3 regions of the Pseudomonas sp. KB-10 genome follow, and region 1 is predicted to be linked to each of the others. Evidence: predicted binding sites of a transcription regulator. Region 1 holds the regulator's gene; each other region holds the start of a gene.

What was found. The regulator FliA, encoded in region 1, starts transcription of late flagellar genes. The targets are predictions, from matches to a motif close to CTAAAGTTTNNNNNNNNNNNGCCGNTAA.
Region 2: DXK50_RS09820 (Maf family protein) is a predicted target of FliA. The motif match lies at 4,866-4,893, and genes of this name have one in related genera.
Region 3: DXK50_RS06120 (methyl-accepting chemotaxis protein) is a predicted target of FliA. The motif match lies at 8,108-8,135, and genes of this name have one in related genera.

Annotation. Positions count from the first base shown of each region.
Region 1 covers NZ_QYYB01000002.1:124,457-134,061, reverse strand. Annotated here, with positions in the region: gene flhA (flagellar biosynthesis protein FlhA) at 1-91, shown strand, start outside; gene flhF (flagellar biosynthesis protein FlhF) at 103-1,413, shown strand; gene fleN (flagellar synthesis regulator FleN) at 1,501-2,331, shown strand; gene fliA (RNA polymerase sigma factor FliA) at 2,328-3,074, shown strand; gene DXK50_RS05605 (chemotaxis response regulator CheY) at 3,174-3,548, shown strand; gene DXK50_RS05600 (protein phosphatase CheZ) at 3,568-4,356, shown strand; gene DXK50_RS05595 (chemotaxis protein CheA) at 4,369-6,597, shown strand; gene DXK50_RS05590 (protein-glutamate methylesterase/protein-glutamine glutaminase) at 6,643-7,776, shown strand; gene DXK50_RS05585 (flagellar motor protein) at 7,802-8,542, shown strand; gene motD (flagellar motor protein MotD) at 8,555-9,364, shown strand; gene DXK50_RS05575 (ParA family protein) at 9,447-9,605, shown strand, end outside.
Region 2 covers NZ_QYYB01000003.1:275,888-285,492, forward strand. Annotated here, with positions in the region: gene rne (ribonuclease E) at 1-887, opposite strand, end outside; gene rluC (23S rRNA pseudouridine(955/2504/2580) synthase RluC) at 1,466-2,419, shown strand; gene DXK50_RS09810 (HAD-IA family hydrolase) at 2,412-3,107, shown strand; gene sppA (signal peptide peptidase SppA) at 3,097-4,074, shown strand; gene DXK50_RS09820 (Maf family protein) at 4,266-4,847, opposite strand; gene DXK50_RS09825 (YceD family protein) at 4,967-5,494, shown strand; gene rpmF (50S ribosomal protein L32) at 5,508-5,690, shown strand; gene plsX (phosphate acyltransferase PlsX) at 5,694-6,704, shown strand; gene fabD (ACP S-malonyltransferase) at 6,831-7,769, shown strand; gene fabG (3-oxoacyl-ACP reductase FabG) at 7,785-8,528, shown strand; gene acpP (acyl carrier protein) at 8,757-8,993, shown strand; gene fabF (beta-ketoacyl-ACP synthase II) at 9,105-9,605, shown strand, end outside.
Region 3 covers NZ_QYYB01000002.1:243,315-252,919, forward strand. Annotated here, with positions in the region: gene DXK50_RS06100 (AI-2E family transporter) at 1-346, opposite strand, end outside; gene DXK50_RS06105 (sulfurtransferase TusA family protein) at 411-650, opposite strand; gene DXK50_RS06110 (M48 family metalloprotease) at 759-2,192, shown strand; gene DXK50_RS06115 (NAD-glutamate dehydrogenase) at 2,679-7,520, opposite strand; gene DXK50_RS06120 (methyl-accepting chemotaxis protein) at 8,173-9,605, shown strand, end outside.

The sequences.
Region 1 (9,605 bases):
GCTGGCGGTTCCCAGCATGCATGTGCTGGCGTACCAGGAAATTCCGGACAACAAGCAGGTCACCATAGTCGCTACGGTTGGCCAGAACTGAGGTAAAGGGTCATGCAGGTCAAACGCTTCTTCGCCGCCGATATGCGGACCGCCATGAAACTGGTGCGTGACGAACTGGGCGCTGATGCCTCGATCATCGGCAATCGTCGCGTCGCCGGTGGCGTCGAGCTGACTGCCGCGCTGGATTACCAGGCGCCGGCGCCGGTACGTCCGAACCCGGCGCTGGAAGCCGAGCTGCGCAAGACCCAGGCGCGCATCGCCAGTGCCCAGGCCGAGCTGACCACCCGTGCCGAGCAGGATGCCGGCAAGGACCGCCAACTGTTTGCCAACGAATCCCTGCTGGCGCCCGAGTTGCCAGCGACGCCGGTCAAGCCGCAGCGCCCGGTCGAGGCCGTTGCACCTGCCGCACCGTCGGTCGATCCGCGTGCGCTGGATGCCATGCGCTTCGAGCTCAACGGCTTGCGTGAGCTGATCGAAGTGCAGCTGGGCTCCATCGCCTGGGGGCAATTGCAGAGTCGCCGTCCGCAGCAGGCCAACCTGTGGCGTCGCCTGCAACGCATGGGACTGTCTGCCGAACTGTCGCAGGCCTTGCTGGGCAAGGTCGCTGGGGTCGCTGAGCCGCGCCAGGCCTGGCGTATGTTGCTGGCGCATCTGGCGCATGCAATCAAGACGCCCAAGGTCGAGCCGCTGGAAGAGGGCGGGGTGATCGCGCTGGTCGGTCCGGCCGGCATGGGCAAGACCACTACGCTGGCCAAGCTGGCCGCACGCTATGTGCTTAAGTATGGCGCGCAGCAGGTCGCTCTGGTGAGCATGGACAGCTTCCGTATCGGCGCGCAGGAGCAGCTCAAGACCTTGGGGCGTATCCTCGGCGTGTCGGTGACCCAGATCGACCCCGGTCAGTCTTTGTTGCAGGCTTTGGCGCCGCTGGCCAAGAAGCGCGTGGTGCTGGTCGACACCGCCGGCCTGCCGGGTAACGATCCGGCGCTGCGTCTGCAGCTGGAAAGCCTGGCCTCGGCACGCATCAACGCGAAAAATTATCTGGTTCTGGCGGCAACAAGTCAGAGCCAGGTGCTCAAGGCCGCCTACCATAGTTATAAGCGTTGTGGCCTCGCAGGCTGCATACTGACGAAACTGGACGAGGCTGCGAGTCTGGGAGAGGTTTTGGGTCTGGCTATAGGCCAGCAACTGCCGGTAGCCTATGTGACAGACGGGCCGCGAATTCCGGATGACCTGCAAGTGCCGCGCAGCCATCAGCTGGTCAGTCGTGCGGTAGGGCTGCAGGCTGCCGAGGAGCCGAGTGAAGATGCCATGGCGCAGATGTTCGCCGGCCTCTACCACAACCCGGCGCAGCGAGCCGGCTGAAGCGGCGAGAGTGTTGCACCCTTTCGCGTTACGCGAGAGTGAACGGCCTTCTGGTCAAGTCGAAGTTAGACAAGGTGTAGAGAGAACATGGGTATGCATCCCGTACAGGTGATCGCGGTGACCGGCGGCAAAGGTGGCGTCGGCAAGACCAATGTGTCGGTGAATCTGTCCATGGCCCTGGCCGATCTCGGCCGTCGGGTGATGCTGCTGGACGCCGACCTGGGGCTGGCCAACGTTGACGTGCTGCTGGGGTTGGCGCCCAAGCGCACGCTGGCCGATGTCATCGCGGGTGAGTGCGACCTGCGTGATGTTCTGCTGCAGGGGCCGGGCGGCATCCGTATCGTGCCGGCCGCATCCGGCACGCAGAGCATGGTCAGCCTTACGCCGATGCAGCACGCCGGCTTGATCCAGGCGTTCAGCGATATCAGCGAAAATCTTGACGTGCTAGTGATCGATACCGCTGCCGGGATCGGCGATGCGGTGGTCAGCTTCGTTCGTGCCGCTCAGGAAATCCTCGTGGTGGTATGCGACGAACCCACTTCGATCACCGACGCGTACGCCCTGATCAAGCTGCTCAACCGTGATCACGGCATCAGTCGCTTCCGTGTTCTGGCCAATATGGCCCACAGCCCGCAGGAAGGGCGCAATCTCTTTGCTAAGCTGACCAAGGTGACGGATCGCTTCCTTGATGTCGCCCTGCAGTACGTCGGTGCCGTGCCCTACGATGAATGTGTGCGTAAAGCCGTGCAGAAACAGCGCGCAGTCTATGAAGCCTTCCCTCGTTCCAAGTGCGCTCTGGCGTTCAAGGCGATTGCCCAGAAGGTTGACACCTGGCCGCTGCCGGCCAATCCCCGTGGCCATCTGGAGTTTTTCGTCGAGCGTCTGGTGCAGCAACCGACCGCAGACTCGGCCGTATGACAGCAGCCTCTGGACTTCGTATGTACAACAAGGCGCAGGCGCAGGACTCCCAGCATCAGCTGATCGAACGCTATGCCCCTCTGGTCAAGCGCATTGCTTATCACCTGCTGGCCCGTTTACCGGCCAGCGTGCAAGTCGACGATCTCATTCAGGCGGGCATGATCGGCCTGCTCGAAGCCTCACGCAAATACGACTCCGGCAAAGGTGCCAGTTTCGAAACCTTCGCCGGTATTCGTATTCGTGGCTCGATGCTCGATGAGGTGCGCAAGGGCGATTGGGCGCCGCGTTCGGTGCACCGCAACAGCCGTATGGTCAGCGATGCCATTCGCGCCGTTGAAGCGAGAACCGGGCGTGACGCTAAAGATCAGGAAGTTGCGGCCGAACTCCAATTGAGTCTGGAGGATTACTACGGCATTCTTGGCGACACTTTGGGCAGCCGCCTGTTCAGCTTCGACGACCTGTTACAGGACGGCGAGCATGGCGGGCTGCACGAAGACGCCGGGCACACCCACCTCGAACCTTCGCGGGACCTCGAAGACGAACGCTTCCAGGCGGCCTTGGCCAACGCCATCGCCGGCTTGCCGGAGCGTGAACGTCTGGTGCTAGCGCTGTATTACGATGAAGAATTGAACTTGAAGGAAATCGGTGAAGTGCTGGGGGTTAGCGAGTCGCGCGTGAGCCAGTTGCACAGTCAGTGCGCGGCGCGTTTGCGCTCGCGGCTGAGTGAATGGCGCGCTGGCTGAAGGCGGCGTACTCGCAGGCAGAAACGGTTTCATGATTAAAGGACGTAGTTGCGAGCGCAATACGTTTGGGACTGTACGGAGGTCGACTTGGACAAGAACATGAAAATCCTCATCGTTGACGATTTCTCGACGATGCGACGGATCATCAAGAACCTCTTGCGGGACTTGGGTTTCACCAACACCGCGGAAGCCGATGACGGGACTTCGGCGCTGCCGATGCTGCAAAGCGGCAGCTTCGACTTTCTGGTGACCGACTGGAACATGCCCGGCATGACCGGCATCGACCTGCTGCGTGCCGTGCGTGCCGATGAGCGTCTCAAGCACTTGCCGGTGCTGATGGTGACCGCTGAAGCCAAGCGTGATCAGATCATCGAGGCGGCCCAGGCCGGCGTGAATGGCTATGTGGTCAAACCCTTCACCGCCCAGGTGCTGAAGGAAAAGATCGAGAAGATCTTCGAGCGGGTCAACGGCTGATGCCAGCCGCGAGGGTGCTATGGAACACGATGACTCCACGCTGGGTGACCTTGAGTCGACCCTGAAAAACAACGCCCGCGATCTGGTCGACAGCCTCGAACAAGGCAATTTCGGCGCCGCGGTGCAACTGATCAACGAGCTCAACAAGGTCCGCGACCGCGGGCTTTATCACGAAGTCGGCAAACTGACCCGTGAGCTGCACAACGCTATCGTCAACTTTCAGCTCGACCCGCGTATGCCGCATGCTCAGGAGCTGTCGCAGATCGCCGACGCTACCGAACGCCTGAACTACGTCGTGACCATGACCGAGAAGGCCGCCAACCGGACCATGGATCTGGTCGAGCAGAGCGCGCCGCTGGTCAATGACCTGAGCGACGAGGCACACAGCCTGAGCGTCGAATGGGGCCGCTTCATGCGCCGCGAAATCGGTGCCGATGGCTTTCGCGAGCTGGCCAAGCGTGTCGAGCTATTCCTCGCCCGTAGCGAGCGAGACGGCGCCAAGCTTTCCGGCCACCTCAACGACATTTTGCTGGCGCAGGACTATCAGGACCTTACCGGTCAGGTGATCAAGCGTGTCACCCAGCTGGTGACCGAAGTGGAAAGCAACCTGCTCAAGCTGGTGCTTATGGCCAGCCAGGTCGACCGTTTTGCCGGCATTCAGCACGACCACGAAGTGCTGCGCGCCGAACAGGAAAAATTAAAAGAACCATCGCGGGGTGAAGGTCCGCAGATTCATGCCGATAAGCGTGATGACGTTGCCTCCAGCCAGGACGATGTCGACGACCTGCTGTCCAGTCTAGGGTTCTAAGGAGCACACAATATGAGCTTCGGCGCCGATGAAGAGATCCTCCAGGATTTCCTGGTAGAGGCCGGCGAGATTCTCGAACAGTTATCCGAACAGTTAGTCGAGCTGGAAAGCCGACCGGATGACATGAACCTGCTCAACGCCATCTTTCGCGGTTTCCATACCGTAAAGGGCGGAGCAGGCTTCCTCCAGCTCAATGAGCTGGTGGAGTGCTGCCATATCGCCGAAAACGTCTTCGACATCCTGCGCAAGGGTGAGCGTCGCGTCGATTCGGAGCTGATGGATGTGGTGCTCGAGGCTCTTGATGCAGTCAATGGCATGTTCGGCGAGGTACGTGAGCGGCGTGAGCCGACGCCCGCGTCGCCGGAACTGCTGGCGGCCTTGTCACGTCTGGCCGAGCCGGGTGGCGGCGAAGCGGCCCCTGCGCCGGTGCAGCAAGCAGAACCGGAGCCGGAGCCAGAGCCAGAGCCGGCATTCCAAGCCGCGCCCTCTGCTGCTTCGGGAGACATCACCGACAGCGAGTTCGAGCAACTGCTCGATGCGCTGGGTGACGCGCCGGCGGCCGCTCCGAGTGCGGAGAGCGCAGCCAGCGACGAGATCACTGATGACGAGTTCGAGTCGCTGCTCGACCAGCTGCACGGCAAGGGTCAGTTCTCTGGCACCGTCGAGACGCCTGCTGCTACCGTCGCTTCGGTAGCGGCTGACGCGCCGGCGGGTGACGACATCACCGACGACGAATTCGAAGCGCTGCTCGATCAGTTGCATGGCAAGGGCCAGTTCTCCGGTGCGGCAGCCGAAGTTACGGCGCCGGTGGCCGCTGCCGCAGCGCCCGCTCCGGCCAGTGACGAAATCACCGACGACGAGTTCGAGTCGCTGCTCGACCAGTTGCACGGCAAGGGCAAGTTCGTGCCGCCCAGCGAGCCCGCGCCAGCTCCTGCTGCGGTAGCCAAGCCTGCTGCTGCTCCCAAGGCACCTGCGCCTGCTGCCAAACCGGCGCCGGCCAAGGCCGAGCCTGCTGCCGCTCGTGCGCCCGCCGCTCCCGCGGCAGGTGCCGACAAGGCACCGGCAGCGAGCGAAGCGGAGACCACCGTACGGGTCGATACCGCGCGCCTCGACGAGATCATGAACATGGTCGGCGAGCTGGTGTTGGTACGTAACCGCTTGGTACGTCTGGGGCTCAACAGCGGCGACGAGGCCATGTCCAAGGCCGTGTCGAACCTCGATGTTGTGACCGCTGATCTGCAGACCTCGGTGATGAAAACCCGCATGCAGCCGATCAAGAAGGTCTTCGGCCGCTTCCCGCGTCTGGTACGTGACCTGGCGCGTAACCTGAAGAAGGAAATCAACCTCGAGCTGGTGGGCGAGGAAACCGACCTCGACAAGAACCTGGTCGAGGCCCTGGCCGACCCGCTGGTGCACCTGGTGCGCAACGCCGTCGACCATGGCGTGGAAACCCCCGAAGAGCGCGAGAAGGCTGGCAAGGCCCGCGCTGGTCGTGTAGTGCTGTCAGCCGAGCAGGAAGGCGACCACATCCTCTTGTCGATCACCGATGACGGCAAGGGCATGGACGCCGACGTGCTGCGGGCCAAGGCCGTGGAGAAGGGCCTGCTGGACAAGGACGCGGCCGATCGTCTCAACGAGTTCGAGTGTTACAACCTGATCTTCGCGCCGGGCTTCTCGACCAAGACCGAGATTTCCGACGTGTCCGGCCGCGGCGTCGGCATGGACGTGGTGAAGACCAAGATTTCCCAGCTCAACGGCACGGTCAACGTGTTCTCGCAGAAAGGCCAGGGCTCGAAGATCGTCATCAAGGTGCCGCTGACCCTGGCGATCATGCCGACCCTGATGGTGATGCTGGAGAACCAGGCCTTCGCCTTCCCGCTGGTCAACGTCAACGAGATCTTCCACCTCGATCTGTCGCGCACCAACGTGGTCGATGGCCAGGAAGTGGTGATCGTGCGTGACAAGGCTTTGCCGCTGTTCTATCTCAAGCGCTGGCTGGTGCCGCAGGCCTTCCACGAAGGTCAGCGCGAAGGTCACGTGGTGATCCTCACGGTTGGCAGCCAACGCATCGGCTTTGTCGTCGATCAATTGGTCGGGCAGGAAGAAGTGGTAATCAAGCCACTGGGCAAGATGCTGCAAGGCACGCCCGGGATGTCCGGTGCCACGATCACTGGCGACGGACGCATCGCATTGATTCTCGACGTACCGAGCATGCTCAAGCGCTACGCTCGACGTTTCTGATGTTTCGCGGCGCGGGCCATGGCTTCGCGCCGTCTAGGAGTGTGTATGGCTGTTAAGGTTCTGGTGGTGGACGACTCCGGTTTCTTCCGCCGGCGCGTCTCGGAAATCCTGTCCGCTGACCCCAGCATTCAGGTCGTGGGCACGGCCACCAACGGGCGGGAAGCCATCGATCAGGCGTTGGCGCTCAAGCCCGACGTGATCACCATGGATTACGAGATGCCGATGATGGACGGCATCACCGCGGTTCGAAACATCATGCAGCGCTGCCCGACGCCGGTACTGATGTTCTCCTCGCTGACTCACGAAGGCGCGCGGGTGACCCTCGATGCGCTGGACGCCGGCGCGGTGGATTTTCTGCCGAAGAATTTCGAAGACATCTCGCGCAACCCCGAGAAGGTCAAGCAGATGCTCTGCGAAAAGGTGCACAGCATCGCGCGCAGCAACCGTCGTTTCAGCTCGGCTGCAGTGGCTCCGGCGCCGACTGCGGCCAGTCCGAGCGCAGCGCCGATTAGCCGTCCGGCCGTTTCGACACGGCCCGCTGCGCCGGCCCCCGTTGCGCCTGCGCCTGCGCCTGCGCGTCCCGCACCGGCAGCCGCATCGGCCGCACCCAAGCGTAAGGCGTACAAGCTCGTAGCCATCGGTACCTCGACCGGCGGGCCGGTGGCGCTGCAGCGTGTGCTGACCCAGCTGCCAGCCAATTTCCCGGCACCGCTTGTGCTGATCCAGCACATGCCGGCCGCCTTCACCAAGGCCTTCGCCGAGCGCCTGGACAAGCTGTGCCGCATTCAGGTCAAGGAAGCCGAGGATGGCGATATTTTGCGCCCCGGCCTGGCGCTGCTGGCGCCTGGCGGCAAGCAGATGATGGTCGATGCCCGCGGCACGGTAAAAATCCTGCCGGGCGACGAGCGCCTCAATTACAAGCCTTGTGTCGACATCACCTTCGGTTCGGCGGCCAAGTCCTATGGCGACAAGGTACTGGCCGTGGTTCTGACCGGAATGGGCGCCGATGGCCGCGAAGGCGCGCGCCTGCTCAAGCAGGGTGGCAGCCAGGTGTGGGCGCAGGACGAGGCCAGTTGCGTGATCTATGGCATGCCCATGGCGGTGGTCAAAGCCAACCTGGCCGATGCGGTCTACGGCCTGGACGATATCGGTCGACACTTGACCGAGGCCTGCCAGTGACCAGGGTTAAGCCGGGAACAAGCGTATGGATGTACTGAGCCTGATCGGCGTCATCCTGGCGTTCGTTGCCATTCTGGGCGGCAATTATCTGGAAGGCGGTCATGCCGGGGCCTTGCTCAACGGCCCGGCAGCGCTGATCGTCATTGGCGGTACGCTGGGAGCTGCTTTCCTGCAGGCGCCTGTGCAGGTGTTCAAGCGTGCCATGGGCATCCTGCGCTGGATCTTCTTTCCGCCGCGCATCGATCTGATCGGTGGCATCAACCGCGTGGTTGGCTGGAGCATGGTGGCGCGCAAGGAGGGCCTGCTGGGCCTGGAGTCGGTCGCCGATGCCGAGCCGGATCCGTATGCGCGCAAAGGCTTGCAGTTGCTCGTCGATGGTGCCGAGCCCGAGTCCATTCGCAGCATTCTGGAGGTCGATCTCTACACCCAGGAGGCCCGCGATATACAGGCCGCCAAGGTATTCGAGAGCATGGGCGGCTATGCGCCGACTATCGGCATCATCGGTGCCGTGATGGGGCTGATCCACGTGATGGGCAACCTGGCCGATCCGAGCATGCTCGGCAGCGGTATCGCCGTGGCTTTTGTTGCCACCATCTATGGCGTCGGCTTTGCCAACCTGTTGCTGTTGCCGGCTGGCAACAAGCTCAAGTCCATCGCGCTGCGCCAGTCGCGTTACCGCGAGATGCTGCTGGAGGGCATTCTCTCCATCGCCGAGGGTGAGAATCCGCGTTCCATCGAACTGAAGCTGCAAGGCTTCATGGACTGATGGAGGCATGGCATGGCACGCAGGCGGCAACATGAAGAGCACGAGAACCATGAGCGTTGGCTGGTTTCCTACGCCGACTTCATCACCTTGCTCTTCGCCTTCTTCGTGGTGATGTACTCGATCTCTTCGATCAACGAAGGCAAATACAAGATTCTTTCGGAGTCGCTGACCGGCGTGTTCAATCAGCCGGATCGCTCGATCAAGCCGATTCCTGTCGGCGAGGAACGGCCGCGTACCAGCGAGCCGGACGACACCTCGATGGACGACCCGAGCTCGGACTCGACCCTGCAGAGTATCGCCTCCAGCGTGCGCGAGGCTTTTGGCGATCTGATCCAGAGCGATCAGCTGACGGTGCGCGGCAACGAGATGTGGATCGAGATCGAGCTCAGCTCCAGTCTGCTTTTTCCCAGCGGCGATGCGATTCCGAACAACCAGGCGTTCGATATCATCGAGAAGGTCGCCAAAATCCTGGCGCCGTACCAGAATCCGGTCAAGGTCGAAGGTTTCACAGACAATCTGCCGATCCAAACCGCCCAGTATCCGACCAACTGGGAGCTGTCTTCGGCGCGCGCGTCGAGCATCGTGCGTATGCTGGCCATGGATGGTGTCGACCCTTCACGTCTGGCCGCAGTGGGTTATGGCGAATTTCAGCCGGTGGCCGACAATGCCACTGCGGAGGGCAGGGGGCGAAACCGTCGGGTTGTGCTGGTGATTTCGCGCAACCTTGATACCCGACGTGGCGCTGGCAGTGCCGTGACCCAGCAGTCCGAGGCTGGCACGCAAACTGCACCGGCGTCAGCATCGGGGGTTCCACAGTCGTGAGCCGTCAAATCCAAGTCGCCTGCCGTGTGCGTGCGACAGCCATTCTCGGCCTGAGCGCCTCTTGCCGGGAGGATGAGAGAAGATGAAAGTCTGGGCAGTAGCCAATCAGAAGGGTGGGGTCGGCAAGACCACCACCTCCATCGCGCTGGCGGGCCTGTTGGCCGATGCCGGCAAGCGCGTGATCGTCGTCGATCTCGACCCGCATGGGTCGATGACCAGTTATTTCGGTCATGATCCCGAT
Region 2 (9,605 bases), on a different contig from region 1:
GCTTCGGTCGGGTCGATGACGATGGAGCCACCGGACGGCAGCTTCACTTCGCGCTGGAAGGCGGTCTCGATCTGGCTTTCGATCTGGAAGCGGTTGAACAGCGGCACGCTGTCTTCGTACAGCTTGATCTTGCTGGCGTATTGCGGCATCACCTGCTGGATGAAGGCAAGCGCTTCTTCCTGGGCTTCGACGCTGTCGACCAGCACTTCGCCGATGTCCTGGCGCAGGTAGTCGCGGATGGCGCGGATGATGACATTGGATTCCTGGTAGATCAGGAACGGGGCAGGGCGGCTGGTGGACGCCTCCTTGATGGCGCTCCACAGTTGCAGCAGGTAGTCGAGGTCCCACTGCATTTCTTCGCTGGAGCGGCCCAGACCGGCGGTGCGAACGATCAGACCCATGTCGGCCGGAGCGTTGAGGCCGTTCAGTGCTTCGCGCAGTTCGTTGCGCTCTTCGCCTTCGATGCGGCGAGAGATGCCGCCGGCACGCGGGTTGTTCGGCATCAGCACCAGGTAACGGCCGGCCAGGCTGATGAAGGTGGTCAGGGCTGCGCCCTTGTTGCCGCGCTCTTCTTTCTCGACCTGGACGATGACTTCCTGGCCTTCCTTGAGCACGTCCTTGATGTTGATGCGGCCGCCTTCAGGGGCCTTGGAGAAGTATTCGCGGGAGATTTCTTTGAGGGGGAGGAAGCCGTGGCGTTCTGAGCCGAAGTCGACGAAGGCGGCTTCGAGGCTGGGTTCTACGCGGGTGATGCGGCCTTTGTAGATATTGGCCTTCTTCTGTTCGCGGGCGCCGGACTCGATGTCCAGATCGTAGAGTTTTTGGCCATCTACCAGGGCAACACGCAACTCTTCAGGCTGAGTCGCGTTAATTAGCATTCTTTTCATGTGGTACCAATGGGTTCCGGGGCTAGCGGAAGCCACGTTAGGCACACACGACTCTCAGGGTCGGTGTCAGGCGCGTCAGAAACGGTCGTAAATCGTTCCACTGTCTAGCGACGGCCTGCCATCAGAGGCTGCGGTCGCGACGGACGTCTCCTGCTTGCTGTGGTGACAGAAGCACTCAGTCAGGAAGAGGAATCAACTGGCGGTAGCGGACGAGATGAGGCGTCTTTGATCAAGCGATATGCTACGCAGTCCGACAGTTGTACATCTCCACCCTACACGTATCGCTGAAAATCGGGTGCCGCGCGCGGATTCCGCAGCGGTTGTCATTTACCGCGACCGCCCTGCGGGCGAATCGCGCATCATACTCAAGGCTTTATTTCCGAAATCTTCATGGCCTTTTGCGGCCTTTCTAACCTGAAGAATCCGTGGGACGGCCTCACGTCCAAGTAAGGTTTGCGCGGGCAGGGGATGGCAAGTTTGGCAATCATCCACAAGCCAGGCCACTTTTGGCGGCGTTCGCGACTATAGCAGCAATGATTAAGTGCTTCAATTCCATAAAAAATTGTTATGATTGTGCGATGACTACTCCTGCCTCTCCAACCTCCGGCGTCCAGCTGATCGAGGTTGCACCGGAACTCGCCGGCCAACGCATCGACAATTTCCTTCGGGCTCAGCTCAAGGGCGTGCCCAAGACCCTGATCTACCGCATTCTGCGTAAGGGCGAAGTGCGTGTGAACAAGGGGCGGATCAAGCCCGAATACAAACTCCAGGCCGGCGATGTGGTGCGCGTGCCACCGCTGCGCCTTGCCGAGCGCGACGAGCCCGAGCCGCTGGCGCAGGGGCTGCTCGAGCGTCTCGAGGCAGCGATCGTCTACGAGGACAAGGCGCTGATCGTGCTGAACAAGCCGGCCGGCATCGCCGTGCATGGTGGCAGTGGCTTGAATTACGGGGTGATCGAGGCCTTCCGTCAGCTGCGCCCTGATGCCAAGGATCTGGAACTGGTTCATCGCCTGGATCGCGATACGTCCGGTCTTCTGATGATCGCCAAGAAGCGCAGCATGTTGCGTCATCTGCATGAGCAGCTGCGAGGCGATGGCGTCGACAAGCGCTACATGGCGCTGGTGCGCGGCCACTGGGCGACAGCCAGGAAGCAGGTCAATGCGCCGCTGCAGAAGAGCAACCTGCGCTCCGGCGAGCGCATGGTCGAGGTCGATGGCGAGGGCAAGGAGGCGCTGACGTTGTTCCGCGTGCTGCGCCGCTTCGGTGATTTCGCCACGCTGGTCGAGGCCAAGCCGGTGACCGGCCGCACTCATCAGATTCGCGTGCACGCCAAGCATGCCGGGCACTCCATCGCTGGTGACTCCAAGTACGGTGATGACGAGTTCACCCGCGAGATTCGCGAATTGGGTGGCAAGCGCCTGTTCCTGCATGCCTACGAACTGCATGTGCCGCTGCCTGAGGGTGGAGTGCTGAAGCTCGAGGCGCCAGTGGATGAGATGTGGGCCAGGACCCTGGAGCGGCTCAGTGCCTGACTATCAACTGCTGATCTTCGACTGGGACGGCACGCTGGTGGACTCCATCGGTCGTATCGTCGAAGCCATGCATCGAGCCGCTGATGTGACGGGCGTGCCGCGCTGCACGGATGTCGCAGTGCGCGGCATCATTGGGCTGGAACTGGGTGTGGCGATACGCACGCTCTATCCGGAACTCGATGAGCCGTTGCGTATCGAAGCCATCCGTAGCGCCTACAGTGAGCAGTATCTGGCGCTGGAAACCGAGCCTTCACCGTTATTCGACGGTGTGAGCGAGTCGCTCGAAGCCTTTCGCGAGCAGGGTTATCAATTGGCTGTCGCGACCGGCAAGGGGCGCAAGGGGCTGCATCGGGTACTGGCCGACAAGGGTTGGTTGGATTACTTCGATATCACCCGTTGCGCTGACGAGACGGCGAGCAAGCCCGATCCGCTGATGCTGCACGAGATTCTTGCACATTGCCGGGTGCAGCCTGAGCGCGCGCTGATGGTCGGAGACTCGACCTTCGATCTCTTGATGGCGCGCAATGCGGGGATGGATGCGGTTGCGGTGGGTTTTGGTGCGCAGCCGCTGTCGCTGTTGCGCGAATGCTCGCCGCGACTGGCGATCAACGAATTCAATGAGCTGCGTGCATGGCTGGAAGGCTATCGCGCGCAGCGTTCTGCAGAGGTGAGTGAGCATGTCGGATGAGTGGAAGTCATCGTCTTCGTCGGGCGAGGATGCCAAGAGCTGGAAGCTGCTGGAGAAAGCCCTGCTGTCCAGCGTTCAGGAGCAGCGCCGTTCGCGTCGCTGGGGCATCTTTTTCAAGCTGCTGACCTTTATCTATCTGTTCGGCGCATTGGCATTGGTGTTGCCGGCGCTCGATCTGAAATCGGCCTCGACCACCACCGCTCATACCGCGCTGATCGAAATTCGCGGCATGATCGCCGATCGCGAGGAGGCCAGTGCCGACAAGGTCGTGGGTAGCCTGCGTGCTGCTTTCGAAGATACCAATACCAAGGGCGTGATCCTGCGCATCAACAGCCCTGGCGGAAGTCCGGTGCAGTCCGGCTATATCTATGACGAGATTCGCCGCCTGCGCGGCGAGTACCCGCAGACCAAGGTCTATGCGGTGATCAGTGACCTGGGGGCCTCTGGTGCCTATTACATCGCCAGTGCGGCCGATGTGATCTATGCCGACAAGGCGAGTCTGGTCGGTTCCATCGGTGTCACGGCAGCCAGTTTCGGTTTCGTCGAAACCATGGAGAAGCTCGGCGTCGAGCGTCGCGTCTACACCTCGGGTGAGCACAAGGCATTCCTCGATCCGTTCCAGCCGCAGAAGGAAGAGGAAACCCGTTTCTGGAAAACCGTGCTCGATACCACTCATCGCCAGTTCATCGACAGTGTGAAGAAGGGGCGTGGTGATCGTCTCAAGGCAGACGAGCATCCCGAGTTGTTCTCGGGGTTGGTCTGGTCTGGAGAGCAGGCGCTGCAACTTGGATTGGTCGACGCGCTGGGCAGTGCCAGTTACGTGGCGCGTGAAGTGATCGGCGAGAAGGAAATGGTCGATTTCACCCAGCGTGACACGCCGTTCGACCGCTTCGCCAAGCGTCTGGGTACCAGTGTGGCCGATCGCATTGCGTTGTGGATGGGCTTCCAGGGGCCGACGCTGCGCTGAGTTACAAGAAGGCCCGTTCACAGGCCGTGTGAAAACGTAGCGAGCGAAGGTCAGACAAGGCAAAAAACGGCGAAAAAGCGCAGTTTACGAGCTGTAAATGAGCATTTTGAGCCGTTTTTTAACGCAGCATGGCCGAGCGCAGTAGTTTTCTCACAGTCTGCTCAGCGGGCCTTCTTCTTTTTATGGGTGGCTCAAGGGACTTCGATTCCCTCGTTCAGCAGCATGTCCACCAGGCGAATCAGCGGCAGGCCGATCAGGCTGGTGGCGTCCTCGCCCTCGGTGCTGCGGAACAGGCTGATACCCAGTCCTTCGGACTTGAAGCTGCCGGCACAGTCGAATGGCTGCTCGCGTTGCAGGTAGCGCAGAATCTGCTCGTCGCTGAGCGGGCGGAAATGTACGGTAAAGGGCACGCAGTCCACCTGGCACCTACCGGTACTGGTATTGAGCAATGCCAGGCCGGTCAGAAAGGTAACACTGCTGCCGCTGGCGGCGCGCAGCTGTTGCTGGGCTCTTGGCAGGTCGTGTGGCTTGCCGAGTATCTGGCCGTTGCCCAGTACGGCGACCTGGTCAGAGCCGATGATCAGGTGGTCGGGTTGGTCGGTGGCGAGGGCGCGGGCCTTTTCTTCGGCCAGGCGCTTGACCAGATCGATGGCCGCTTCGCCCTCTCGTCGGCTTTCGTCGATGCTGGGCGACTGCCAGGTGAAGGGCAGTCGCAGGCGTTCGAGCAGCTCGCGGCGGTAGGGGGAGCTGGAGGCGAGCAGCAGCGCGGGCATGTTCTTTTCCTTTTATATATGTCTGCAGGCGGGCGGGAAATTCTACTGATCGTTGCTATTGGACGACAGGCCGAATTTCCTTTGACATGGGCAGGGTGCATCCCTAGAATGCTGCGCCTATGTTGAATGGGCCGATTCCACCTCACGTTGATCCGCGCAAGCTCGCCGACCGCGAAGCTACCCTCGAAGGGCAGCTCGAACTGGCCAGCCTGCCGCGTCTCTGCGACCCGCTTGCCGATACGGCTGGCACGGTGCAGGCGAAATTTCATTTCGGGCGTGACGAGCAGAAAACTGTGGTGATCCGCAGTGAGCTCGAGGTTGAGGTCAAAATGGTCTGCCAGCGTTGTCTGGAGCTGGTCGCGCTACCCATCCGCAGCGAATGTGAATACGCGGTGGTTCGGGTTGGAGCGAACACTCAGTCCTTGCCGAAGGGCTACGACGTGCTGGAAGTGGGTGAAGAGCCGCTGGAGCTGCTCGGTCTGGTCGAGGATGAATTGCTTCTCGCCCTGCCGATCGTTCCTGCTCATGCCCCAGGTGATTGCCAGCAGCCGGACGGTCTCGATGAGCCCGAGCCGGGCGAGGACGAGGTATCGCGGTCCAACCCGTTCAGTGTATTGGCGCAGTTAAAGCGTGACCCAAACGTTTAGGAGTTAATGAGTTATGGCTGTTCAGCAGAACAAAAAATCCCGTTCCGCCCGCGACATGCGTCGTTCGCACGACGCTCTCGAGGCCAGCACCCTGTCCGTAGAGAAGAGCACCGGTGAAGTTCACCTGCGCCACCACGTTTCTCCGGAAGGCGTGTACCGCGGTCGCAAAGTGATCGACAAGGGCGCTGACGAGTAATCCTTGTCCGCCTCGATCATCGCGATTGATGCAATGGGTGGGGACTTCGGTCCCCACTGCATTGTTCCGGCCTGCACTTCTGCGCTGGCTGAATTCCCCTCGCTGCACCTGGCTCTCGTCGGCCAAGCTCCCCTCATCGAAGAACAGCTCGCTCGCCAGTCCGGCGTCGATCGCTCGCGCCTGCAGGTTCATCACGCCAGTGAAGTGATCGCCATGGACGAGCGTCCGGCTCAGGCCTTGCGCGGCAAGCCCGATGCCTCGATGCGCGTGGCCCTGGAGCTGGTACGTCAGCGTCAGGCGCATGCCTGCGTCAGTGCCGGTAATACCGGTGCGCTTATGGCGCTTTCGCGTTATGTGCTCAAGACGCTGCCAGGTATCGACCGGCCGGCCATGGTCAGCCCGATTCCGACCGAGCGGGGCCATTGTTACCTGCTGGATCTGGGCGCCAATGTCGACTGCAGTGCCGAGCATCTCTATCAGTTCGCGATCATGGGCGCCGTGGCGGCCGAGACGCTGGGTGTGTCTCGGCCGCGGGTCGCCTTGCTCAATGTCGGTACCGAAGACATCAAGGGCAATCAGCAGGTCAAGCTGGCCGCCAGCCTGCTGCAGCAGGCGAGCGGGCTGAACTTCATCGGCTATATAGAAGGCGATGGAGTGTACCGTGGCGAAGCCGATGTCGTGGTGTGCGACGGCTTTGTCGGCAACATCCTGCTCAAGTCCAGCGAAGGCCTGGCGAAGATGATCACTGGCCGGGTCGAGACGCTGTTCAATGAGGGGTTGTTCGCTCAGGCGGTCGGGGCTTTGGCGATGCCGCTGCTGCGCCGTCTCAAGGCCGACCTGGCTCCCGCTCGGCACAATGGCGCGAGCTTTCTCGGGCTGCAGGGCATCGTGGTCAAGAGCCATGGCGCGGCGGGGCAGGAGAGCTTTCAGAGCGCCATTCGCTGTGCGCTGCGTGAGGTGCAGGAAAATTTGCCGCAGCGACTGCATGGTCGACTTGAGGACTTGTTGCTGTAGACTCGTCGCGTTTTCAGGGTATGGGCTGCGGCGGAATGTGACCGCGGCACGCGGCCTGTCATCCAACTGTCAGTTTGCTGCGCCAGGCTCGCCTGGCGCTGGTTTTTCGACTCAAGGGACTTATTCATGTCTGCATCCCTCGCATTCGTCTTTCCCGGTCAGGGTTCGCAAGCCCTGGCCATGCTCGCCGATCACGGTGCCCAGCAGAAGCTGGTGCTCGATACCTTCGGCGAAGCCTCCGAAGCGCTCGGCTACGACCTCTGGGCGCTGACCCAGCAAGGCCCGGAAGAGCAACTGAACCAGACCGACAAGACCCAGCCGGCCATTCTCACCGCCTCCATCGCCCTGTGGCGTTTGTGGCAGGCCGAGGGAGGCGCCAAGCCGGCGTTCGTCGCCGGTCACAGCCTGGGTGAGTACTCCGCGCTGGTCGCCGCGGGCAGCATCGGCTTTGCCGACGCCGTGAAGCTGGTGGAGCGCCGCGGTCAACTGATGCAACAGGCCGTTCCGGCCGGGCAGGGCGGCATGGCCGCCATCCTCGGTCTGGAGGATGCCGATGTGCTGGCTGCCTGTGCCGAAGCGGCGCAGGGCGATGTGGTCAGTGCAGTGAACTTCAACGCCCCGGGCCAGGTGGTGATCGCCGGTAGCGCGGCTGCCGTCGAGCGTGCCATCGAGGCGTGCAAGGCGCGTGGTGCCAAGCGCGCCATGGCGCTGCCGGTCAGCGTGCCGTCGCACTGCGCGCTGATGAAGCCTGCTGCCGAGCGTTTCGCCGAGTCGGTCGAGGCCTTGAACTGGCAGGCGCCGCAGATTCCGCTGGTGCAGAACGTCAGCGCCGCCGTGGTGTCCGACCTGGCCACCCTGAAGGCCGACCTGCTGGCGCAGCTGTACAGCCCGGTTCGCTGGGTCGAGTCCATGGTGCGTCTGTCCGAGCAGGGCGTAACCGATCTGGTCGAGTGCGGCCCCGGCAAGGTGCTCAGCGGCCTGAACAAGCGCTGCGTCAAAGGCATCAACACCCACAGTCTGGATACCCCCGACGCTTTCGCCGCTGCTCGTGCTGCGTTGGCTTGAGAAAGGAGAACGAACATGAGTCTGCAAGGTAAGGTCGCGCTGGTCACTGGCGCCAGCCGCGGTATCGGCCAGGCAATTGCCCTGGAGCTGGGCCGTCAGGGTGCCATCGTCATCGGCACAGCCACTTCGGCATCCGGTGCCGAGCGCATCGCTGCCACGCTGAAAGAGCACGGCATCAGCGGTACCGGCATGGAGCTGAACGTGACCAGTGCCGAATCCGTCGAGGCCGTGCTGGGTGCTATCGCCGAGCAGTTCGGTGCGCCGGCCATTCTGGTCAACAACGCCGGTATCACCCGCGACAACCTGATGCTGCGTATGAAAGACGACGAGTGGTTCGATGTCATCGACACCAACCTCAACAGCCTCTATCGGCTGTCCAAGGGTGTGCTGCGTGGTATGACCAAGGCACGCTTCGGCCGGATCATCAACATCGGTTCCGTGGTTGGTGCCATGGGCAATGCCGGACAGGCCAATTACGCTGCCGCCAAGGCCGGTCTGGAAGGTTTCAGCCGCGCTCTGGCGCGTGAAGTCGGTTCGCGCGGCATTACCGTCAACTCGGTAGCTCCTGGTTTCATCGATACCGACATGACTCGCGAGCTGCCGGAAGCACAGCGCGACGCGCTGCTGACGCAGATTCCGCTGGGCCGTCTGGGCCAGGCCGAAGAGATCGCCAAGGTCGTCGGTTTCCTGGCTTCCGATGGCGCAGGCTACGTCACTGGGGCTACTATTCCGGTGAACGGCGGTATGTACATGAGCTAAAAAGGGCGCCTCCGACTGTCCGGAGGTTCTCGAATGTGACGCGAGCCATCAGAAAACTGTCATAGTGGCTGTCTAAAATCCGTTATAAAGCTGCAACAGGTTTATAGACAGATCGTTGAAGTGTACCTGGGGGCTCCCCGGCATTCAGCTTGAAATGCTAAAAACCCTTTCTATACACTTGGCCGCTACCAGCTGCCTGGATTTGTCCAATAGGAGTGAAAACAAGGTATGAGCACCATCGAAGAACGCGTCAAGAAAATCGTTGCTGAGCAACTTGGCGTCAAGGAAGAGGAAGTAACCAACAGCGCTTCCTTCGTCGAAGACCTGGGTGCCGACTCTCTTGACACCGTTGAGCTGGTGATGGCTCTCGAAGAAGAATTCGAGACCGAGATCCCGGACGAGCAAGCTGAGAAGATCACCACCGTTCAGGAAGCCATCGACTACGTGACTGCCCACGCGCAATAAGTCACAGTCAGCTTTCTGACCGAGAAAAGCCGCACTGCCCTTATCAGGCGTGCGGCTTTTCTTTACGTGCAAGGCGCATGTAGCGCCTGAGTAGAACAAGAGGAGATTGCTGTGTCGCGTAGACGCGTCGTGGTTACCGGTATGGGCATGCTGTCGCCGCTGGGTAACGATGTGCCGAGCAGCTGGCAGGGCATTTTGGCCGGGCGCAGTGGCATCGGTCTGATCGAGCATATGGACCTGTCGGCCTACTCCACCCGTTTTGGCGGGTCGCTCAAGGGCTTCAACGTCGAGGAGTACCTCTCTGCCAAGGAGGCGCGCAAGCTCGACCTGTTCATCCAGTACGGTCTCGCTGCCTGCTTCCAGGCCGTGCGTGATTCCGGGCTGGAAATCACCGACGCCAATCGCGAGCGTATCGGTGTGGCCATGGGCTCAGGTATCGGCGGCCTGACCAATATCGAGAACAACTGCAAATCGCTGCACGAGCAGGGGCCGCGGCGCATTTCGCCGTTCTTCGTGCCGGGCTCGATCATCAACATGATTTCCGGTTTCCTGTCGATCCACCTGGGGCTGCAGGGGCCGAACTACGCCATCGCTACGGCGTGTACCACCGGC
Region 3 (9,605 bases), 120 kb from region 1:
GCAGGAAGACCGACTGCCATTCAGCCGCCATGCGCGGCAGTTCGTTGAACAGGGTGCTCAGCTGCTGCCAAAGCAGCGGCATCAGCACCAGCAGAAATACCGTCAGGCCGCCCATGAACAGGGTGAACACCAGCCAGACTGCCAACACCTGCGGTACCTTGAGACGCTCCAGACCGTTGACCAGGCCCTGCATGAGAAAGGCCAGCACCAGGCCGGTCAGCACTGGCGCAAGCATCCCGCCGAGCGTCAGCACCACGGCAAAGCCCAGCACCAGCAGCACCGCCAGCACCACGGCCTGCTCATCGGAGAAATAGCGGTACAGCCAGTCGCGAATAACCTTGACCATCAACAATCCTTAATCTGCAAAAGAGGCGCGCCCGTTATCTTTTAGCCTGCGTGACGGGGATGGTTCAGGCTTTACGCAACCAGTAACGATAAATACCTGCGTCGACCTCTTCATGCAGCAGCGCATGCCCGGCGAGACTGGCGAAGGCGCGAAAATCGCGCTGCGAGCCGGCATCGGTGGCGCTGACCTTGAGCACGGCACCGCTGGCCAGGCGATTGAGCTCGAGCTTGGCTTTGAGCAACGGCAGCGGGCAGTTCAGCCCGCAGGCATCGAGTTCGGCATCGAACGCCGGTACGTCTGTCATCATCTACTCCTGATAAGTCGGCTAGGATACCCAAGCCGCCGCAACCCTGGCCAGCGCGGTGTCTGGCCGGCTACAGTAACGCCTTTGCCTCCCGAGAGCCCTGAGTGCATGACTTTTCTGCGCCCCACCCTGCTGACGCTGGCCTGCCTGTTCGCCGCCCATACCGGCGCCAGTGACCTGCCGTCGCTTGGCGACGCCAGCTCCTCGATCGTCTCGCCGCAGCAAGAACACCAGCTAGGCCGCGCCTGGCTCGGTCTGCTGCGTGGTCAGGTTTCGCAACTGGACGACCCGCAACTCAAGGACTTCGTCGAGTCCAGCGTCTATCGCCTGGCAGAAACCAGCCAGCTGCAGGATCGCCGCCTGGAATTCGTCCTGCTCAACAGCCCGCAACTGAACGCCTTCGCCGCCCCTGGCGGGATCGTCGGGGTCAACGGCGGCTTGTTCCTCTATGCTCAGACCGAAGCCGAGTACGCCTCGGTCATGGCGCACGAACTGGCGCACTTGTCGCAGCGCCATTTCGCCCGTGGCGTCGAGGCGCAGCAGCGCATGCAGTTGCCGCTGATGGCCGCCATGCTCGCCGGCATCGTCGCCGCGGCGGCAGGTGCGGGCGACGCCGGTATCGCCACCATCATGTCGACCCAGGCCGCGGCCATTCAGGAGCAACGGCGCTTCTCCCGACAGAACGAGCAGGAGGCCGACCGTATTGGCCTGGTCAACCTGGAAAAGGCAGGATACGACCCACGCGCGATGCCGATGATGTTCGAGCGATTGATGCGTCAGTACCGCTACGACGCCAAGCCGCCGGAATTCCTGCTGACTCACCCGGTTTCGGAATCGCGTATCGCCGATACCCGCAACCGCGCCGAACAGTATCCGGCCCAGGGTCGTGAGGACAGCTTGCGTTACCAGTTGATGCGTGCACGCGTACAACTGACCTACGAGGAGACACCGGGCGTCGCTGCCAAGCGTTTCCGCGCCATGCTCGACGAGAACCCGGGCCTCGATGCAGCCCGCTATGGGCTGGTGCTGGCACAGATGAAAACCGGCCAACTCGCCGAGGCCGGCGAGACCCTGGCCCCGCTACTGAGCAAGAGCCCGGACGACATCACCTACAACCTGGCGCAGATCGAGCTGGATATGGCGGCCAACCGCCTGGATGCCGCCGAGCGCCGCCAGAAGCGCATGTTCAGCCTCTACCCGAGCAACTACCCGCTGCAGCAGACGCAAGTCGACCTGTTGCTCAAACAGCAACGCATCGCCGAAGCCGAGCGCGCCCTGGACAACCTGCTCAAAACCCGAGCCAAGGACCCGGACGTGTGGTATCAAGTCGCCGAGGTACGTGGCCTGAGCGGCAACACCATCGGTCTGCACCAGGCGCGCGCGGAGTTCTTCGCCCTGGTCGGCGATTACAACCAGGCCATCGAGCAACTGGACTTCGCCAAGCGCCGCGCCAGCAACAACTTCCAGTTGGCCTCGCGCATCGATGCCCGTCAGCGCGAACTCTCCGAAGAGAAGCGTCTGGTCGAGCAGATGCTGCGCTGAGCTTGGGTACGTAGCCCGGAGGAAAGCCGGGGCGTCCCTGAGCCTGACCCCGGATTGCATCCGGGCTACGGGTTTCCGTCTAGCGAGACAGGCAGATGACTCGCGGCGCTACCGCCCTCTCCCCTAGCCCCTCTCCCATGAATGGGAGAGGGGAGCACACTGCGTAGAACCTGGATGTGTAGCCCGGATGAAATCCGGGGCGTTCTTGAGCCTGCCCCCGGATTGCATCCGGGCTACGGGTTTCCGTCTAGCGAGACAGACAGGCGACTCGCGGCGCTACCGCCCTCTCCCCCAGCCCCTCTCCCATAAATGGGAGAGGGGAGCACATTTGCGTAGAACCTGAATGTGTAGCCCGGATGAAATCCGGGGCGTTCCTGAGCCTGCCCCCGGATTGCATCCGGCTACCCGACTACCAAAGCCAGTGAATACCGCCCCAGAAAAAAGAAGCCCCGCACTTGGCGGGGCTCTTTGATTTCAGCGGACAGCTCAGGCGCTTTGCGCCAGATCCATCAGCTCGCGGTTGGCCACCGCATACATGGCGTAGTCAGTGCCGGTCGCCGAACGCAGCTCGACCAGCATCGCCTTCCAGCGGTCGACCAGGCGTTGATGCTGGTCGAGCCAGAGCGCCACGCGCGCCTCGATCTCCTGTGGCCCCTCGGCCATCTGCAGCACCGACACGGTGATCGCACGCTGCTGCCAGTCCAGATCGTCACGGAAGGCTTCGCGGGCCAGCGCCTGCCAGTTGGTTTCCACCGGCAGATTGGTGATCTGCTGCAGGTACCAGGACAGCTCCAGCGCACCGCCGACGGCGAAGTAGGCGGTGGCCACTTCGCTGGTGTCCTTGCCGGTTACATCCGCCGCTTCGATGATCGGCAGCAGGGTGTACAGGTGGCTGGTACCGGCCACCACACGCGCCAGCTCTTCCGGCGTGCCGGCTTCGACGAAGCTCTGGTAACGCGCCAGCCACTGTTCGCGGGCCGGGCCTTCGAGCAGCTCGTCCAGACGACCGACCAGCGCCTCGATGCGCGGCGCGAAGTGCGCCACGTCGCGGGCGGCGTCCAGCTCGTTGCGACGGCTGCGCAGGAACCAGCGAGTGGCACGACGGCCCAGACGCATCAGCTCGTCCATCAGCTGCAGCTGCAGCTCGGCCGGCACCTTGTAGTCCAGCGCCTCGATCTGCGCCCACCAGTGCGGCAGGCGGAACAGGTCACGCACGATGACGTAGGCGCCGGCGACGTTGGCCGCGCTCATGCCGGTGGACTCCTTCAGGCGCTGCACGAAGGTGATGCCCATGTGGTTGACCAGATCGTTGGCGATCTGCGTGCTGACGATCTCGCGCTTGAGGCGATGACGGCGCATGGCGTCGCCGAACCTCTCGGTGAGGATTTCCGGGAAGGCGGTTTCCATCTCGCGCGCCAGGTAGTCGTCGTCCGGCACCAGGGACTTGAGCAAGGATTCCTTGAGGTCGATCTTGCTGTAGGAGATCAGCACCGACAGTTCCGGGCGGGTCAGGCCCTGGCCGTTGGTGGCGCGCTCGTTCAGCTCCTCGTCTGAGGGCAGGAACTCCAGCGCGCGGTCGAGCTTGCCGGCACTCTCCAGCGCGTTCATCAGGCGCTTGTACTCGCCGACGCGCTCGCGGGCGCGGCGTTCGGCGAGCGACAGCGCCTGGGTCTGCTTGTAGTTGTTGCCCAGCACCAGCTCGGACACGTCATCGGTCATCTCGGCCAGCAGCTTGTTGCGCTGCTTCTCGGTCATGTCGCCGCCCGAGACGATCTCGCCCAATAGAATCTTGATGTTCACTTCATGGTCGGAGCAGTCCACACCGCCGGCGTTGTCGATGAAGTCTGTGTTGCTGGCGCCGCCATGCAGGCCGAACTCGACGCGGCCGAGCTGAGTCATGCCCAGGTTGCCGCCCTCGCCCACCACCTTGGCGCGCAGTTCACGACCGTCCACGCGCAGCGCGTCGTTGGCCTTGTCGCCGACGTCAGCGTGGCTTTCCTTGCTGGATTTGACGTAGGTGCCGATACCGCCGTTCCACAGCAGGTCGACCGGTGCCTTGAGCAGCGCGTTGAGCAGCTCGGTGGGCGCCAGCTTGTCGGCGGCGATGTCGAAGCGCGCCTTCATCTGCGGGGTGATGGTGATGCTCTTGGCGCTGCGCAGGAAGATGCCGCCGCCTTCGGAGATCAGCTTGCTGTCGTAGTCGGCCCAGCTCGAACGCGGCAGGTCGAACAGACGCTTGCGCTCGGCGAAGCTCTTGGCCGCATCCGGGTTCGGATCGATGAAGATATGCATGTGGTTGAAGGCAGCCACCAGCTGCAGCTTGTCCGACAGCAGCATGCCGTTGCCGAACACGTCGCCGGCCATATCGCCGATGCCGATCACGGTGACGTTGTCCTTCTGCACGTCGATGCCGCGCTCGCGGAAGTGGCGCTGCACCGAGACCCAGCCGCCCTTGGCGGTGATGCCCATGCCCTTGTGGTCGTAACCGGCCGAACCGCCGGAGGCGAAGGCGTCGCCGAGCCAGAAGCCGTACTCGGCAGCGATGCCGTTGGCGATGTCGGAGAAGGTCGCGGTACCCTTGTCCGCCGCCACCACCAGGTAGGGGTCGTCGGCGTCATGACGCACCACGCCCACCGGCGGCACCACCTCGCCTTCCTTGAGGTTGTCGGTGATATCCAGCAGGCCGCTGATGAAGATGCGGTAGCAGGCGATACCCTCGGCCATCACCTCGTCACGCGAACCGCCGAGCGGCATCTTGCGCGGCACGAAGCCGCCCTTGGCGCCCATCGGCACGATCACCGCGTTCTTCACCTGCTGCGCCTTGACCAGGCCAAGCACCTCGGTACGGAAGTCTTCCTCGCGGTCCGACCAGCGCAGGCCGCCGCGGGCGACGTCGCCGAAGCGCAGGTGCACACCCTCGACGCGCGGGCTGTAGACGAAGATCTCGAACTTAGGCACCGGCCGCGGAATCTCCGGAATCAGGCGCGGGCTGAGCTTGAAGCTGAAATAGGACTTGGCCACGCCGCTGGCATCGGCCTGGAAGAAGTTGGTACGCAGGGTCGCCTTGATCAGATCCAGGTAGCGACGCAGGATGCGGTCTTCGTTGAGTACGGCGACGTTGTCCAGCGCAGCCAGGATGGCCTGCTCGAGCTTCTGCTGCTTGTCTTCCAGATCCTCGGCGGTGAGCTTGCGCGCGAGGTAGAAACGGGTGCGGAACAGGCGCACCAGCTCCCTGGCGATATCGGCGTGGTTGATCAGGGTCGAGGCGATGTAGCTGAGGTCGAAGCCCAGGCGGATCTGCTTGAGATAACGCGCATAGGCACGCAGCAGAGCGACGTCACGCCAGGGCATGGCGGCGATCAACACCAGGCGGTTGAAGGCATCGTTCTCGGCTTCGCCGCCGACGATATGGATGAACGCGTCCTGCAGCGTGTCGTTGAGCTGCTGGATGTCGACATCCAGGCCTTCGGCGTAGGTGAAGGCGAAGTCGTGAATCCAGAATTCGCGGCCGTCATTGCGGCGCAGCTTGTAGGGGAACTCGCCGAGCACGCGCAGGCCGAGGTTCTCCAGAATCGGCAGCACGTCGGACAGCGGCAGCGGCGTGTCGGCGTGGTACAGCTTGCAGTGCAGCTGTTGGTCGCCCTGCGCTAGCGGCTGGTAGAAGCTCATCACCAGCGGTTTTTCGTTGCTCAGGCTGAGCAGGTGCTGCATGTCCACCACTGCCGAATGCGGGGCGAAACGCTCACGGTAACCGGCCGGGAAGCCGCCGGGGAATTCGGCCAGCACACTGGTGCCCTGGGCTTCTCCGAGGCTTTCCACCATCAGGCTGGCGTAGTCGTCCTTCCACGAACGGCAGGCCTGGATGACTTCCTTCTCCAGCCGCACGGGGTCGATCTGGGTCTTGTTCTTCGGGTCGACGCGCAGGATGAACTGGACGCGCGCCAGCACCGATTCGGAGAAAAAGGTCCAGAACTCGCAATCGGTGGCCTGCAGACGATCCATCAGCACCTGCTGGATCTTCATCCGGGTTTCGGTGGAGTAGACGTCGCGCGGCACGTAGGCCAGGCAGTAGCAGAAGCGGCCGTAGGGATCGCGACGCAGGAACACGCGAATCTTGTTGCGTTCCTGAATCTGCACGATGGCCAGGGCGGTGTTGAACAGGTCGTCCACCGGGGTCTGGAACAGATCATCACGCGGCAGCACTTCCAGCACCTGGGCCAGTTCCTTGCCGAGGTGGGCGCTGCTGTCGAAGCCCGAGCGCTGCTTGATCACATCCACCTTGCGGCGGATGTAGGGGATGTTCCACACGCTTTCGGCGTACACCGCCGAGGTGTACAGACCCATGAAGCGGCATTCCTTGACCACGTTGCCCTTGGCATCGAGTTCGCGGATGGAAACGAAATCCGGGTAGGCCGGACGGTGCACGCGGCTCGGCACCGCAGCCTTGGCAAAGGACAGCAGCTGCGGCTCGCGCAGGTAGGCCACCGCTTCCGGCTCGATGTGCAGTTCCTCGGCGGACAGTCCGGTGCGCAGGCGCTTGGACAGGCCCAGCAGGGATTTCTCGTCATAGACCATGGTGCCGCCATCGGCGGTCGGCGCGACGGTGAACTCTTCGTAACCGAGGAAGGTGAAGTGGTTGTCCAGCAGCCAGTTGAGGTAGACCTTGATTTCCTCCAGCTCGGTCTTGTCCACCTTGAGCTTGGCGCGATCCAGCCAGGCCAGCAGCTCGCGTGCCTTGGCCTTCATCGGCTGGAAGTCGGCGACGCTCATGCGCACGTCACCGAAGACTTCGTGAATGGCTTTCTCCAGGGTCTTCAGCTCGGCGGCGCTGGAGCAGCGATCGATCTCCAGGAACATCAGCGCTTCCTGCAGCACGCCCTCGCCCTGGGTGCCACGCGGGAGGATTTCCAGCAACTGGCCATTCTGGTCGCGGCGCACGCTGAATACGCTGTTCTGCAGGGTGTGGATGCTGTAACCGTGGCGGTTCAGCTCCATGCGTACCGAGTCGACCAGAAACGGAATGTCGCCATGCAGGATTTCCACCGCGGTGTGGGTGGACTGCCAGCCGTGCTTCTCGTAATCGGGGTTGAACGCGCGCACCTGCGGCTTGGCGTGATCGAACTGCTCCAGCATGCGCCAGGCCGACAGGGTGCAACCGACCAGGTCGGAAAGGCGCCGCTGGGTCAACTCCTCGAGGGCGATGATGCCGAAGAACTGTTCGGCGAAAAGGGCTACTTGTGGCAGCGCCTGCTCACTCACGTGCTGTGCCAGGGCCGCTTGCAGTTGGTGCTGGAAGTCGGCTTTGCTGGCCGCCGTAAAGAACGCCATGGTTTTGCTCCATTGGGCTGATGGTTCGACAGAAGTCTGGATTGCTGTCGCAGGGTTTAGCAGCTGTTGAAAAACTACCTACGTTGCCATAGCTGCGTTAAAAACAGGCTCGTGCGCGAGTCCGATCAAAATGCTCATTTACAACTCGTAAACTGCGCTTTCTCGCCTGTTTTCGCCTTGCACTGGCTGCCTCGCCTACGTTTTTCAACGGCCTGCTCGTTCAACGTTAGTCCATGAAGCGACAATGACACTTGCAAGTCGCATGCGGACCAGCGTGAAGGCGGGCGACCAGGTGGTCACACTTAATCGGCGAGCTTAACGAGGGACGCCCTGCCACCGCTTGCGGCGCTGCGACATTTTCTTTCAAGGCTGCACCGAGACGGTGCATGACTACAGAACAGACCGACCGGTAAGCCATTCTGTGGGTATGGCAACCGCAACCACATGCGCCCCGGTCCTGCTGCGTGACAACGCCATTTGAATCCGCTACGCCAGGGTTCGCAGGGACACTTTCGATCGCGCGCAAGAGCCTGAGCCGGGTCTGTAAACCACCCACGCATAAACGCCCACACAGCCATAGACTTTTAATCAAGTTGTATGACAACTTGCCGATTCCTAAGAATCATCCACAAGAAGATGGCGAGGCCTTATCGTGAATTTTTCACTGTCCTGGCAACAAAAATTCCGCGCCCTGATCGCGCTCACCCTGATCAGTCTGACCCTCATGGCAGCCGCCTCGTTATGGTCCAGCCACCGTCTCAGCAGCGCGCTGCAGGCGCGAGAACAGGCGGCTGCCTATGCCAGCGCCAGTACCCAGCTGATGAACCGCTGGTGGCAGCAGAACGCTCTGCGCCAGCAAATCACCCCGGAAAGGCAGGAGGACTTCAACGATGGGCTCAACGAATTGCAGGAACTCATCGGACAACTGTTGACGCAAGCCCAGGCTCTGGAAGATGACGTCACTTTGCAACAAGCTCAGCAGATCCAGGCCGCGCTGCTCGAGGAACTGGCTCAGCAACGCCAGTGGCTGACGCTCAATCAGGCCCTGGGCCTGACACCATTCGAAGGCCAGCGCAAAACGCTGACGGAGAGGGGCAAGGCGTTGGAAGCGATCAGCTTCGACCTGATCAAGCCCTTTATCGCCAGCGCCCTGAGCAGCCAGCGTGACTATCTGTCGACATTCGATCCGGCCTACGCCCAGATTGCCCTAACGGCGATCGGCAAACTGCAGGAGCAGATTGCGGACCTCGAATGGGAGCAGACGCCGATCGGCAAGAATGTGCAGGGCTACGCTCAGGCTTTCGCGGACATCCACGGCAATATCGAACGCATCAACGCGACCAACCAGCGCCTACGCCAACTGGGCGAGCAATTGCAGACGCGTATCGATGAACAGGCGCAAGCGCTGCAAAGCGGCCTGCTGCTGCGGCGTAGCCAGGAAGCCGAACAGGCTCGCCTGTCCGCGCTGTGGATGATGGGGCTGAGTTTCCTCGCCATCGCCGCCCTGCTCTGCTTCACCCTGCTGCAAGCCTCACGCACCCTGGTCACTCGGCTGCGCAACGTGATCCAGCTGCTCACGCAGGTCGCCTCCGGCGATCTCACCGGCAAGCTGTACGTGGGGAGCAACCCGCGCGACGAGTTCAATCAGTTGGCCGACGCCGCCAACCGCATGATTCAGGGCATCGGCGGCATCGTTGCCGAAGTGGTGCGTGCCAACGGCGAGCTGAGCCGCCTGCATAACCACCTGGGCGATGCCATGCGTCAGTTGGGCGACAACAGCACCCAGGTAGAAATGCAGACCGAGCAGGCCGCCTCGGCCTCGCACCAGATCAGCGCCACACTTAATGACATGGCGCAACGCACCGCGGAAGTCGGTAGCGCCACCACCAGCGCCTACGATGCGGCGCGCAACGGCGGCGAGGTGATAGCCGCCAGCGTAGACAGCATGAGTCGCCTAGCGCAGCTGATCCAGGACACCCACAGCCAGGTCGACGCCCTCGGCCAAAGCAGTGCACGGGTCAACGGTATCGTCGACGTGATCAACAGCCTCGCCGATCAGACCAACCTGCTCGCGCTCAATGCGGC